Regions from separate parts of the Streptomyces sp. NPDC048565 genome, predicted to be linked through region 1. Evidence: predicted binding sites of a transcription regulator. Region 1 holds the regulator's gene; the other holds the start of a gene.
The links. The regulator HrcA, encoded in region 1, represses chaperone genes, less so after heat shock. The targets are predictions, from matches to a motif close to TTNGCACTCNGNNNNNCNGAGTGCNAA.
Positions count from the first base shown of each region.

Region 2: a site for HrcA is predicted at 5,391-5,417, ahead of groL (chaperonin GroEL). Genes of this name have one in related genera too.

Region 1 is NZ_JBEZIH010000004.1:71,015-78,085, forward strand. Features, by position in the region: gene AB0C75_RS06540 (ATP-binding SpoIIE family protein phosphatase) at 1-508, shown strand, start outside; gene hemW (radical SAM family heme chaperone HemW) at 520-1,752, shown strand; gene AB0C75_RS06550 (DUF3097 domain-containing protein) at 1,794-2,612, opposite strand; gene AB0C75_RS06555 (MBL fold metallo-hydrolase) at 2,666-3,388, opposite strand; gene hrcA (heat-inducible transcriptional repressor HrcA) at 3,554-4,570, shown strand; gene dnaJ (molecular chaperone DnaJ) at 4,571-5,710, shown strand; gene AB0C75_RS06570 (nitronate monooxygenase) at 5,843-6,916, shown strand; gene AB0C75_RS06575 (16S rRNA (uracil(1498)-N(3))-methyltransferase) at 6,913-7,071, shown strand, end outside.
Region 2 is NZ_JBEZIH010000017.1:65,770-72,840, forward strand. Features, by position in the region: gene AB0C75_RS21005 (helix-turn-helix domain-containing protein) at 1-279, shown strand, start outside; gene AB0C75_RS21010 (trehalose-6-phosphate synthase) at 305-1,681, opposite strand; gene AB0C75_RS21015 (glucosyl-3-phosphoglycerate synthase) at 1,746-2,696, opposite strand; SAM riboswitch class I at 2,850-2,977, shown strand; gene thrC (threonine synthase) at 2,996-4,294, shown strand; gene AB0C75_RS21025 (MoaD/ThiS family protein) at 4,328-4,603, shown strand; gene AB0C75_RS21030 (cold-shock protein) at 5,019-5,225, shown strand; gene groL (chaperonin GroEL) at 5,581-7,071, shown strand, end outside.

The sequences.
Region 1 (7,071 bases):
CCACGAGAGCCACGAGATCCGGGAGATCCACGAGATCCAGGACGGCTCCCGGTCCCGCTTCCTCTCCCTGCTGTACGGCGACCTCGTCCCCCTCCCGGACGGCAGGGTGCGCTGCACCGTGGCGAGCGCCGGCCATCCGCTCCCGCTGCTGCTGAGCCCCGACGGCTCCGTACGCCCGGCCGCCGAGCCTCAGGTGCTGCTCGGGATCGTCGATGACGTGGCGTACGAGAGCCAGTGCTTCGACCTCCTGCCAGGCGACAGCCTGCTCTGTGTCACCGACGGGGTCACGGGGCGGCGCTCGGGGCGGCTGATGTTCGACGACGGTGACGGCCTCGCACGCGTCCTGGCGGGCTGCGCGGGGCTCCCGGCCGCCGGGATAGCCGACCGGATCAAACGGGCCGTCCACACGTTCGCCGAGCGCCCGCCCGACGACGACCTGGCCCTGCTCGTCCTCCAGATCGACAAGGAACGGCACACGGCCGTACGGGTGAGTCCTCCCGCCGAGTGACAATGGACGGTATGCCTTCCGTACTGCCCGATGGTGAGCCCATGCCCGACGACGGGGCGCTGCCCCGCCATGCCCTGCAAGGCGCCGCCGAACGGCCGCTCGGCTTCTATCTGCACGTGCCCTACTGCGCCACCCGCTGCGGCTACTGCGACTTCAACACGTACACCGCGACCGAGCTGCGCGGCTCCGGCGGCGCCCTGGCGTCCAGGGACAACTACGCGGCCCATCTGACCGAGGAGGTCCGCCAGGCCCGCAAGGTGCTCGGCGACGACCCCCGCCCGGTGCGCACGGTCTTCGTCGGCGGCGGTACGCCGACGCTGCTGCCCGCCGCCGACCTGGTCCGGATGCTCGCGGCGATCCGTGAGGAGTTCGGTCTTGCCGATGACGCCGAGATCACCACGGAGGCCAACCCGGAATCCGTCGATCCGGCGTATCTCGCGGCGCTGCGGGAAGGCGGCTTCAACCGTGTCTCGTTCGGCATGCAGAGCGCACGGCAGCACGTCCTGAAGGTCCTGGACCGCACCCATACGCCAGGCAGGCCCGAGGCCTGCGTCGCGGAGGCCCGCGCGGCCGGCTTCGAACACGTCAACCTCGACCTGATCTACGGAACCCCCGGCGAGTCCGACGACGACTGGCGGGCCACCCTCGACGCGGCGATCGGAGCGGGCCCCGACCATGTGTCGGCGTATGCGCTGATCGTCGAGGAGGGCACCCAGCTCGCCCGGCGCATCCGCCGGGGCGACGTCCCGATGACGGACGACGACGTCCACGCCGACCGTTATCTGATCGCCGACGACGCGATGGCCGCGGCGGGCTTCTCCTGGTACGAGGTGTCGAACTGGTCCCGCACCCCCGAGGGCCGCTGCCTGCACAACGAGCTGTACTGGCGCGGGGCCGACTGGTGGGGCGCGGGACCGGGAGCCCACAGCCACGTCGGCGGGGTCCGCTGGTGGAACGTCAAGCACCCCGGGGCCTACGCGCAGGCACTGGCCGAGGGCCGCTCGCCCGGCGCCGGCCGTGAGGTGCTCGGCGACGAGGACCGCCGGGTCGAGCGCATCCTGCTGGAGCTGCGGCTCGTCGACGGCTGCCCGCTGTCGCTGCTCGCCCCCGCCGGGCTCGCGGCGGCCGGCCGCGCGGTGACGGACGGGCTGCTGGAGCCCGGACCGTACGGCGAGGGCCGCGCGGTCCTCACGCTGCGGGGGCGGCTGCTGGCCGACGCCGTGGTGCGGGACCTGGTGGACTGATCACCCCGCCCCACCCCATCCCGCCCCGCACCCGCGAGGCCTCAGGCGGGCAGGGTGACGAAGTCGATCAGCTCCTCGACCCGGCCCAGCAGCTGCGGCTCCAGATCCTTGTAGGAGCCGACCCTGGAAAGAATGTGCTGCCAGGCCGCGCCGGTGTTCTCCGGCCAGCCCAGCGCACGGCACACGCCCGTCTTCCAGTCCTGCCCGCGCGGGACCACCGGCCACCCGGGGATGCCCACGGACGAGGGCTTCACGGCCTCCCAGACGTCGATGTACGGATGCCCCACCACCAGGACGTGCGCGTCGGTGACCTGGGCGGCAATCCGGGACTCCTTGGAGCCGGGCACCAGATGGTCCACCAGGACACCGAGCCTGGCGTCAGGGCCCGGCGCGAACTCCCGCACGATCGCCGGGAGGTCGTCGACGCCCTCCAGGTACTCCACCACCACGCCCTCGATGCGCAGGTCGTCGCCCCAGACGCGCTCGACGAGCTCGGCGTCGTGCCGCCCCTCCACGTAGATGCGGCCGGCCCGCGCCACCCTGGCCCGTGCGCCCGGCACCGCCACCGAACCCGACGCGGTGCGCGTGGGCCGGGCGGGGCCGCCGGCCGAGGGGCGTACCAGGGTGACGACCCTGCCCTCCAGTAGGAAGCCGCGCGGCTCCATCGGGAAGACCCGGTGCTTGCCGAAGCGGTCCTCCAGCGTGACCGTCGGCCCCTGGGCCGTCTTCTCGCACCGGATCACCGCCCCGCAGAAGCCGCTGACGGCCTCCTCGACGACCAGATCGGGCTCGGCGGGGACCTCGGGGGCGGGAGCGGACTTCTTCCACGGCGGAGTCAGGTCCGGCTGGTAGCTGCGCATGGCACGACGATAAACGGACGCCCGTTCACGACACGCCGTTCCTGGCACGCCGTTCACGACACGCCGAAGCGGGCCGCCAGCTGATCGCGCTGCGCCCGTACGAACGCCGCGTCCACCACCGCCCCGTGCCCCGGCACGTACACCGCGTCCTCGCCGCCCAGCTCCAGCAGCCGGTCGAGCGCGGCAGGCCAGTGCGAGGGGACCGCGTCGCGTCCCGCCTGCGGCTCGCCGGACTCCTCGACCAGGTCGCCGCAGAGCATCACGACGGGGGAGCCCGGCACCAGGACCGCCAGGTCGTGGCCGCTGTGGCCCGGCCCCACATTGGCCAGCAGCACCTGGAAGCCGCCGCCGAGATCGAGTGTCCACTCGCCGCTCACCTGATGCCTCGGGGCCACCAGGACGTCCGTGGCCGCCGTGGCGTCCGCCTCGCTCATGCCGTGCCGTACGGCGTCCGCGCGCAGCTCCTCGGCGCCCCGCCCCAGCAGCTCCGCCGTGCCGACCGCCCCGTAGACCTCCGCCCCGGAGAAGGCGGCGGTGCCCAGCACATGGTCGAAGTGCGGATGGCTCAGTGCGATATGCGTCACCCTGCGGCCCAGCAGTGCCTCGGCCTGGGTGCGCAGTCCGGCTCCCTCCCGGAGCGTCGCCCCGGTGTCGTAGAGCAGCACACCGTCCGTCCCCGCGACCAGTGCGGCGGTCGCGTCCCAGCCGGGGAGGCGTCTGCGTCCCGTACCGTTGCCCAACCGCTCCCAGCCGAACTCTTCCCAAGAGGCGTCCATACGGCGACGCTATCGGCAACGACCTGCGTGGTCCCGTGACGGGCGTGGCCGGTCGCCCTTGCCCCGGGCCCACCTCGCCCCCGTACACTGACCGGGGGATCGCTGGCACTCGAACGCACAGAGTGCCAGGCAGACGCCGGAGGACCACAGCTGGAGGTGTGCGCGGTGCTCAGTGAACGCAGACTCGAAGTGCTGCGCGCCATCGTCCAGGACTATGTCGGCACGGAGGAGCCCGTCGGCTCCAAGGCGCTCACGGAGCGGCACAGCCTCGGGGTCTCCCCGGCGACTGTCCGCAACGACATGGCGTTGCTGGAGGACGAGGGCTTCATCGCCCAGCCGCACACGAGTGCGGGGCGTATTCCGACGGACAAGGGCTACCGGCTCTTCGTCGACAGGCTCGCGGGTGTGAAACCCCTCTCGTCGCCTGAGCGCCGGGCCATTCAGAATTTCCTCGACGGCGCGGTCGACCTCGACGACGTCGTGGGCCGCACGGTCCGGCTGCTCGCGCAGCTGACCAGGCAGGTCGCCGTCGTGCAGTACCCCTCGCTGACCCGCTCGACGGTCCGGCACGTGGAGCTTCTTCTCCTGGCCCCGGCCCGGCTGATGCTCGTCCTGATCACGGACACGGGCCGGGTCGAACAGCGTATGATCGACTGCCCTGCACCGTTCGGTGACACCTCGCTGGCCGATCTGCGGGCCCGGCTCAACAGCCGGGTCGTCGGACGGCGCTTCGCGGACGTCCCACGGCTGGTGCAGGATCTGCCGGAGTCCTTCGAGGCCGAGGACAGGGGGACCGTGTCGACGGTGCTCTCCGTCCTTCTCGAGACTCTGGTCGAAGAGACGGAGGAGCGGCTGATCATCGGCGGCACCTCCAATCTCACCCGCTTCGGGCATGACTTCCCTGTGATGATCCGGCCGGTGCTGGAGGCATTGGAGGAGCAGGTCGTGCTGCTGAAGCTGCTCGGTGAGGCAACGGATTCAGGCATGACCGTACGGATCGGGCACGAGAACGCCCACGAGGGGCTCAACTCCACGTCCGTCGTCGCGGTCGGCTACGGTTCGGGCGACGAGGCAGTCGCCAAACTCGGCGTGGTCGGACCGACCCGCATGGACTACCCCGGAACGATGGGAGCGGTACGCGCAGTGGCACGTTACGTCGGACAGATCCTGGCGGATTCGTAAGTGGCCACGGACTACTACGCCGTACTAGGCGTGCGCCGCGACGCATCTCAGGACGAGATCAAGAAGGCATTCCGTAGGCTCGCCCGCGAGCTCCACCCGGATGTCAACCCGGATCCGAAGACCCAGGAGCGGTTCAAGGAGATCAACGCCGCTTACGAGGTGCTGTCGGACCCGCAGAAGAAGCAGGTCTACGACCTCGGCGGTGACCCGCTGTCCGGCTCGGGCGGCGGCGGTGGCGCAGGAGGGTTCGGAGCCGGCAACTTCGGCAATTTCAGCGACATCATGGACGCGTTCTTCGGCAACGCCGCGCAGCGCGGGCCGCGTTCGCGCACCCGGCGCGGCCAGGACGCGATGATCCGGCTGGAGATCGACCTCAACGAGGCGGCTTTCGGCACGACCAAGGACATCCAGGTCGACACGGCGGTCGTCTGTACGACCTGCAGTGGCGAGGGCGCCGCACCCGGCACCTCCGCGCAGACCTGCGACATGTGCCGCGGCCGTGGCGAGGTCTCCCAGGTCACCAGGTCCTTCCTCGGTCAGGTCATGACCTCACGGCCCTGCCCCCAGTGCCAGGGCTTCGGCACGGTCGTGCCGACCCCGTGCCCCGAGTGCGCCGGTGACGGCCGCATCCGCTCGCGGCGCACCCTCACCGTGAAGATTCCCGCAGGTGTCGACAACGGCACCCGGATCCAGCTCGCGGGCGAGGGCGAGGTCGGCCCCGGCGGCGGCCCCGCGGGGGATCTGTACGTCGAGATCCACGAGGTCGCGCACGCCGTGTTCCAGCGGCGCGGCGACGATCTGCACTGCACGGTGACCATCCCGATGACGGCTGCGGCGCTCGGCACCCAGGTGCCGCTGGAGACGCTCGACGGGATGGAGGAGATCGACATCAGGCCGGGCACCCAGTCCGGGCAGTCGGTCCCGCTGCACGGGCGCGGCATCACGCACCTGCGTGGCGGCGGGCGCGGCGACCTGATCGTGCACGTCGAGGTCATGACCCCGACGAAGATGGACCCCGAGCAGGAGCGCCTCCTGCGGGAGCTGTCCAAGCTGCGCGGCGAGGAGCGGCCCACGGGTCAGTTCCAGCCCGGACAGCAGGGGCTCTTCTCCCGTCTGAAGGACGCCTTCAACGGCCGCTGAACCCTGTCACCGCACCGCCCGCCGGTCTCCGTACCGGCGGGCGGTGCGGTGCGTGCGGGCCGGTACGGCACCGCCCCGCACGGTACGGAGGGCTGATTCGGCACGATTCGCGGGACGTGGCACGATGCCGTCATGTCCTTGGCGCTCACGGATCTCTGCCGCTACCCCATCGTGCAGGCCCCGATGGCGGGCGGTGCCTCGCGGCCGGAGCTGGCCGCCGCCGTCGCCGATGCAGGGGGGATCGGATTCCTCGCCGCCGGATACAAGACGGCGGACGGGATGTACGAAGAGACCGAGCAGCTCCGGAGGATGACCAGCGGTCCCTTCGGCGTCAACCTCTTCATGCCGCAGCCGCCGGCCGCCGACACCGGCGCCGTCGAGGTATATCGCCACCAACTGGCCGGTGAGGCCGCCTGGTACGAGACCCCGCTCGGCGAGCCCGACGCGGCAGGCGACGACGGCTACGAGGCCAAGGTCGCGATCCTGCTGGGGAATCCGGTGCCGGTGGTCTCCTTCACCTTCGGCTGCCCCACCCGCGAGACCCTCGACGCGTTCGCCGCCGTCGGCACGCTCACCGTCGTCACGGTCACCTCGGTCCAGGAGGCGCGGGACGCCGAGTGGGCGGGCGCGGGCGCGGTCTGTGTCCAGGGCACCGAGGCGGGCGGCCATCAGTCCACGCACCGCGACGACCCGGAGGGCGGCCTCACCGGCACCGGGCTGCTCGCGCTGCTCGCCGAGGTCCGCGAGGCCGTGCGTCTGCCGGTCGTCGCGGCCGGCGGCCTGATGCGCGGCTCCCAGATCACGGCCGTCCTCGCGGCCGGGGCCGACGCCGCCCAGCTCGGTACGGCGTTCCTGCCCTGCCCCGAGTCGGGGGCGCACCCGCTGCACAAGCAGGCCCTGACCGACCCGCTGTTCACGACCACCGCCCTGACCCGGGCCTTCTCCGGCCGCCCCGCGCGGAGCCTGGTCAACCGGTTCGTACGGGAGCACGGGGCGTACGCCCCCGCCGCCTACCCGCAGGTGCACCAGGTGACCAGCGGGCTGCGCAGAGCCGCCGCCAGGGCAGGGGACGCCCAGGGCATGGCGCTGTGGGCGGGCCAGGGCCACCGGATGGCGCGTGAGCTGCCCGCCGGGGAGCTGGTGGGCCTGCTCGCCGCAGAGATGGATGCCGCGCGTGCGGCCATGAACGTGAGGAGTGACCGGTGACGGCACCGGTGTTCGTCGTCGAACAGCTGCCCGGCGGAACGGAGTTCGTGCTGGACGGCCCCGAGGGGCGGCACGCCGTGTCCGTGAAGCGGCTGAACCCGGGGGAGGACGTCGTCCTCACCGACGGGCGCGGCCGCTGGGCCGAAGGCGTCGTA
Region 2 (7,071 bases), on a different contig from region 1:
GAGAACGGCCCGCTGCGCTACACCGACCTGCAGCGCCAGATCCCCGGCATCTCCCAGCGCATGCTCACCCACACGCTGCGCCAGCTCGTCGAGGACGGCTTGGTCACGCGCACCGCCTACGCCGAGGTCCCGCCGCGTGTGGAGTACGCCCTCACCCCGCTCGGCCGGGGCCTGCACTCGATCGCCATGCAGCTGATCGGTTGGGTCTCGGACCACCACGGGGAGATCCACGCCCACCGCTCCCGGGCCGGCGCCGTCACCGCGTCGTCCCGCTCCTGAGCCGGCCCGATCCGGACGACAGCCCTCAGGCTCGCAACGCGTCCAACTGGTCCAGGAACCACTGCTGCGGCGGCAGCGCCGTCGCGGCGGTGGCCAGGCGCTTCGAGCGGGCGCCCCGCTCGTCGGGGTCCATCGTGAGCGCCTCGTGCAGCGCAGCGGCCGTCGCCGACACGTCGTACGGGTTGACCACGAGCGCGTCCTCGCCCAGCTCCGCGTACGCCCCGGCCTCGCGGGAGAGCACCAGCGCGCAGCCGTGGTCCGAGACGACCGGGACCTCCTTGGCGACCAGGTTCATGCCGTCGCGGATCGGGTTGACCAGGGCCACGTCCGCCAGCCGGTACGCCGCCAGGGAGCGGGCGAAGTCGTCGTCGACATGGAGCAGGACGGGCGTCCAGCCCTCGGTGCCGTACTCCGCGTTGATCGCGTCGGCGACCCTCCGGACCTCCGCCGTGTAGTCGCGGTAGACCGAGAGGTCCTGCCGGGAGGGGTAGGCGAAGGCGATGTGCACCACGCGCTCGCGCCACTCGGGGCGCTCGTCCAGGAGCGCCCGGTAGGCGTGCAGTCCGCGGACGATGTTCTTCGAGAGCTCCGTGCGGTCCACGCGCACGATAGTGCGCCGGCCCTCGCCCACCTGCTCCCGCAGGATCTCCATGCGCTCGTCCACGTCCGCCTCGTGGGAGCGGCGGCGCAGGAAGTCCGCGTCGGCACCGAGACCGTGCACCCCGATCCGGGTGCGGCCGGTGCCGCCGATGATCTCCGTGCAGCAGCTGATGAAGGCGTCCGCCCAGCGGCGGGTCAGGAACGCCGCGCGGTCGGCGCCCAGGATGCCCTTGAGCAGCTGCTCGCCGATGTCGTCGGGCAGCAGCCGGTAGTAGTCGACGGGCGCCCAGGGGGTGTGCGAGAAGTGGCCGATCCGCAGGTCGGGGCGGAGCTCGCGGAGCATGCCGGGGACCAGCGAGAGGTGGTAGTCCTGCACCAGGACCGAGGCGCCCTCGCCCGCCTCTTCGGCGAGCGCGTCGGCGAAGGCGCGGTTGTACGTCTCGAAGGACGCCCACTGCCGACGGAACTCCGCGTCGAAGACGGGCTCCACCGGCGTCTCGTAGATCATGTGGTGGACGAACCAGAGCACCGAGTTCGCGATGCCGTTGTACGCGTCGGCGTGGACCCCGGCGTCGATGTCGAGCATCCGGACGCCGGGCTCGGACACACCGCGCCTGACCGCCTCGCGGTCGCCGTCGCCGAGGGCCGCGCACACCCACAGCTTGTCGTCGACCGCGCTCAGACCGGAGACGAGCCCGCCGCCGCCCCGCTTCGAGTGGAGCGTGCCGTCCTCCCGCCGTGCGTACGACACCGGGCCGCGGTTGGACGCGACGAGGACCTGGGCAGCGTGCTCGGAGACCATGTACCCGAACCTAGCCCGTCGGGGAAGCCGCCAAACGTGAAGCGGGTCCCTCCCGCCGGACCGGCTAAGCCGCGTGGCGGGAGGCGTACTCCGCGATCTCCCGCATCGGCGGCCTCTCCTCGGTGTCCACCGCATGGGTGCGCGGGACGAATCCGTCCGGACCCCGCTCGAACTGGGTGAGCTCGGGGCGCACCAGGGGGCCGCGGGAGAGCCGCAGCTGCGCCGTGCGGTAGATCGTGGCTGCCATCCGGCCGAGCGCCTGGCCGTCCTGGTGGCGGTGTCTGCGTACCCCGACGTCGACCTGGGCCAGCGCGTCCAGGCCGACGGTGTGCAGCGCGTCGACGAGCAGGCCCAGCTCCACTCCGTAACCGACAGGGAAGGGGAGCTGCTCCAGCAGCGAGCGCCGCACCGCGTACTCGCCGCCCAGCGGCTGGACGAAACCGGCCAGGCGCGGCCAGTGCAGATTGAGCAGCGGGCGGGCCACCAGCTCGGTCACCCGGCCGCCCTGGCCTGCGGCCTCACCCAGCGGGCGGTCGTACATCGCCTTGACGAAGTCCACCGAGGGGTCGGTCAGCAGCGGGCCGATGATCCCGGAGACGAAGTCCGCGGAGAAGTCCTTGAGGTCCGCGTCGACGAAGCAGACGATGTCCCCGCCGGTCACCAGCAGTGATCGCCAGAGGACCTCTCCCTTGCCGGGCAGGGCGGGGATCCGGGGGAGTATCGCGTCCCGGTGCACGACGTGGGCGCCGGCCCGCCGCGCGGTGTCGGACGTGGCGTCGGTGGATCCGGAGTCGATCACCACCAGTTCGTCGACGAGCTGGACCTTCTCCATCAGCTCGCGCCGGATCTCCGCGACGATCGCGCCGACCGTCGCCTCCTCGTTCAGCGCGGGCAGGACGACGCTGACGCGCGAGCGGTGCGGATCCCTCGCCCGCGCGGCTGTGAGCAGGCCGAGCGGGCGTTCGGCGGCTGACCAGGAACGCCTGGTCAGCCAGCGTTCCACCTCTTCCAGCACGGTCGGTACTCCCTGTATGTGATCCATCTCGCGGTTCGGACGACTATCTCAACCGTCCACTGCTTCGGTTACAGTCTTGAACAACGCGGATGACCCTCGCATGTCGGGGTCGGTCCGCGAATAAACGCCCGGATCCATGGTCCGGTGCCACAGCGCTCATCCAGAGGGACAGAGGGAACGGCCCGTCGAAGTCCCGGCAACCCTCCTGCCGACCGCGAGGTCACGGTGGGGAAGGTGCCAATTCCGTCTTGTGGCGAAATACGTCGCAGGGAAGATGAGGAGAAAGGGCCTCCGCCATCATGGCTGTGCAGACAGTTGCAGCGAACACCAATTCTTCCGCAGTGGACCTCGGTCCCGCCGCGGCGCTTTCCTGCCGCGAATGCGGCGAACGTTTCGAGCTCGGCCCCATTTTCGCGTGCGTGTCCTGTTTCGGGCCGCTCGAAGTGGCGTACGACCTGCCGAGCGGCTCCCCGGAAGAGCTGAAGAAGCGCATCGCCGATGGGCCGAACAACATCTGGCGCTATGCGCCGCTGCTGCCGGTCCCCTCCGATGTCGCGGACAAGCCCAACATCAACCCCGGCTTCACGAAGCTGGTCAAGGCCGACAACCTCGCCCGCGAGCTGGGCGTGACCGGCGGTCTGTACGTCAAGGACGACTCCGGCAACCCGACGCACTCCTTCAAGGACCGTGTCGTCGCCATCGCCGTCGAGGCCGCCCGCGCCTTCGGTTTCACCACCCTGTCCTGCTCCTCCACCGGCAACCTCGCCGGTGCGGTGGGGGCCGCCGCCGCCCGCGCCGGCTTCCGGTCCTGTGTGTTCATCCCGCACGACCTGGAGCAGGGCAAGGTCGTCATGGCCGCGGTGTACGGCGGCGAGCTGGTCGGCATCGAGGGCAATTACGACGACGTCAACCGCTTCTGCTCGGAGCTCATCGGCGACCCGCTCGGTGAGGGCTGGGGCTTCGTCAACGTCAACCTCCGCCCGTACTACGGCGAGGGTTCCAAGACCCTGGCGTACGAGATCTGCGAGCAGCTCGGCTGGCAGCTGCCCGACCAGATCGTCATCCCGATCGCGTCGGGCTCGCAGCTCACGAAGATCGACAAGGGGCTGCAGGAGCTGATCAAGCTCGGCCTCGTCGAGGACAAGCCGTACAAGATCTTCGGTGCCCAGGCCGAGGGCTGCTCGCCGGTGTCCACCGCCTTCAAGGCCGGCCACGACGTCGTGCGCCCGCAGAAGCCGGACACCATCGCCAAGTCCCTGGCGATCGGCAACCCGGCCGACGGTCCCTACGTCCTGGACATCGCCCGGCGCACCGGCGGGGCCGTGGAGGACGTGAACGACGAGCAGGTCGTCGACGCGATCAAGTTGCTGGCCCGCACCGAGGGCATCTTCGCGGAGACCGCGGGCGGTGTGACGGTCGGTGTGACGAAGAAGCTGATCGACGCCGGTCTGCTGGACCCGGCCCTCACCACCGTCGTCCTGAACACCGGCGACGGTCTGAAGACGCTCGACGCGGTCGCCCCGACGACCGGCCTGTCGGCGACGATCCGGCCCAGCCTGGACGCGTTCCGCGACGCGGGCCTCGCCGCCGCCGGCTGACCCGACCACCCGAGACCCGAGGAAGGCACCCACATGAGCGTCAAGGTCCGTATCCCCACCATTCTCCGCACCTACACGGGCGGTCAGGCCGAGGTCCCGGCCGAGGGCACGACCCTCTCCGAGGTCCTGGCGTCCCTGGAGCAGAACCACCCGGGCATCGGCGGCCGTGTCCTGGACGACGAGGGCAAGCTCCGCCGCTTCGTCAACGTGTACGTCAACGACGACGACGTGCGCTTCGAAGGCGGCCTGGACGCGGCCACTCCGGACGGCGCGGGCGTCTCGATCATCCCGGCCGTCGCCGGAGGCTGACCGACCGCACAGCGTGAGCAGAATGGCCCCGTCCGCGAGAGAAGCGGAGGGGGTCATTCTGCATGGTTGAGCGCGGTACCGTTGGGGAAGTCCCCGCCGCCGCGCATGCCGCCCGCATATGAGAATGCGCCCGGCCGCGACAAGATGCAGCCAAAGTAAGTGAACTCCTTGTGGCATAAGTGGCCTTTGTCGGGCCCGACTTGCCCGGGAATCCTGTGAATCCGCCCCATGCGTGCGATCCCCTGTGCCCAGAATTCTCGTCCGATTGACCTGTTGCAGAGGGCAGTTGGGCAGATACATTCGGCCGCGGTCGACGCGTTCCGGCGCACGCCACCCTCTCCTGTCGGAGGGTGAGTTCTGACCCGGGCCCGCGAAGTGCGGGCTCGTGCAAGGGCCAGTAATAGGGGAGTTGGGCATGGCTCAGGGCACCGTCAAGTGGTTCAACGCGGAGAAGGGGTACGGCTTCATCGCGGTCGACGGTGGTGCGGATGTTTTCGTCCACTACAGCGCGATCCAGATGGACGGGTACCGCACCCTCGAAGAGGGTCAGCGAGTTGAATTCGAGATCTCGCAGGGCCAGAAGGGGCCGCAGGCGGACATGGTCAAGCTCGCCGTCGGCTGAGCTCGGCGCGGTCGGCCGACGACGCTACTCACACACGCGGGGCCCGTACCTCCCACCGGGGTACGGGCCTCACGTGCGTCCTCCGCGTGCCCTGCGGTCGTCCACGACCGGAGGGAGACGCCTGCGTCCATCCGTCGCCCGGCCGCCGCCCCTTCTTCGAAGGCGCTTGCACTCGCAGGGGTCGAGTGCTAATCATTGGCGTTAGCACTCTCCAGGTGAGAGTGACAGAAACTTGGACCGGGCCGGTGAGGCCCGCAGGCGCGGTGGAGCAATGAACCACCGAGCACGCTGGCCGTCCGTCGCGGGCGCCACTCGGTCCGGAGAAATCCACCCCTGTCCGGGAGGACCACTTCACATGGCCAAGATCATCGCGTTCGACGAGGAGGCACGGCGCGGTCTCGAGCGCGGGATGAACCAGCTCGCCGACGCCGTCAAGGTCACCCTCGGCCCCAAGGGCCGTAACGTCGTCCTCGAGAAGAAGTGGGGCGCGCCCACGATCACCAACGATGGTGTTTCCATCGCCAAGGAGATCGAGCTCGAGGACCCGTACGAGAAGATCGGTGCGGAGCTGGTCAAGGAGGTCGCCAAGAAGACGGACGACGTCGCCGGCGACGGTACGACCACCGCAACCGTTCTCGCGCAGGCGCTCGTCCGCGAGGGCCTGCGCAACGTCGCCGCGGGTGCCAACCCGATGGCTCTGAAGCGTGGCATCGAGAAGGCCGTCGAGGCCGTCTCCGCCGCTCTGCTGGAGCAGGCGAAGGACGTGGAGACCAAGGAGCAGATCGCTTCGACGGCCTCCATCTCCGCTGCTGACACCGAGATCGGCGCCAAGATCGCCGAGGCTATGGACAAGGTCGGCAAGGAAGGCGTCATCACCGTCGAGGAGTCCCAGACCTTCGGTCTGGAGCTTGAGCTCACCGAGGGTATGCGCTTCGACAAGGGCTACATCTCGGCGTACTTCGCCACCGACATGGAGCGCATGGAGTCGTCGTTCGACGACCCGTACATCCTGATCGTCAACTCCAAGATCAGCAACGTGAAGGACCTCCTTCCGCTGCTCGAGAAGGTCATGCAGTCGGGCAAGGCCCTGCTGATCATCGCGGAGGACGTCGAGGGCGAGGCTCTGTCGACGCTGGTCGTCAACAAGATCCGTGGCACCTTCAAGTCCGTGGCCGTCAAGGCTCCGGGCTTCGGTGACCGCCGCAAGGCCATGCTCGGCGACATCGCCATCCTCACCGGTGGCACCGTCATCTCCGAGGAGGTCGGTCTCAAGCTGGAGAACGCCGGCCTCGACCTGCTCGGCACCGCCCGCAAGGTCGTCATCACCAAGGACGAGACGACGATCGTCGACGGCGGTGGCGAGAGCGACCAGGTTCAGGGTCGCGTCAAGCAGATCCGCGCCGAGATCGAGAACTCCGACTCGGACTACGACCGCGAGAAGCTCCAGGAGCGCCTCGCGAAGCTGGCCGGCGGCGTGGCCGTCATCAAGGCCGGCGCCGCCACCGAGGTGGAGCTCAAGGAGCGCAAGCACCGCATCGAGGACGCGGTGCGCAACGCCAAGGCCGCCGTCGAGGAGGGCATCGTCGCCGGTGGTGGCGTGGCTCTGCTCCAGGCCTCGGCCGTCTTCGAGAAGCTCGACCTGACCGGTGACGAGGCCACGGGCGCCAACGCCGTGAAGCTCGCGCTGGAGGCCCCGCTCAAGCAGATCGCCGTCAACGGTGGTCTCGAGGGTGGCGTCATCGTCGAGAAGGTGCGCAACCTGCCGATCGGTCACGGCCTCAACGCCGCGACCGGCGAGTACGTCGACATGATCGCCGAGGGCATCATCGACCCGGCGAAGGTCACG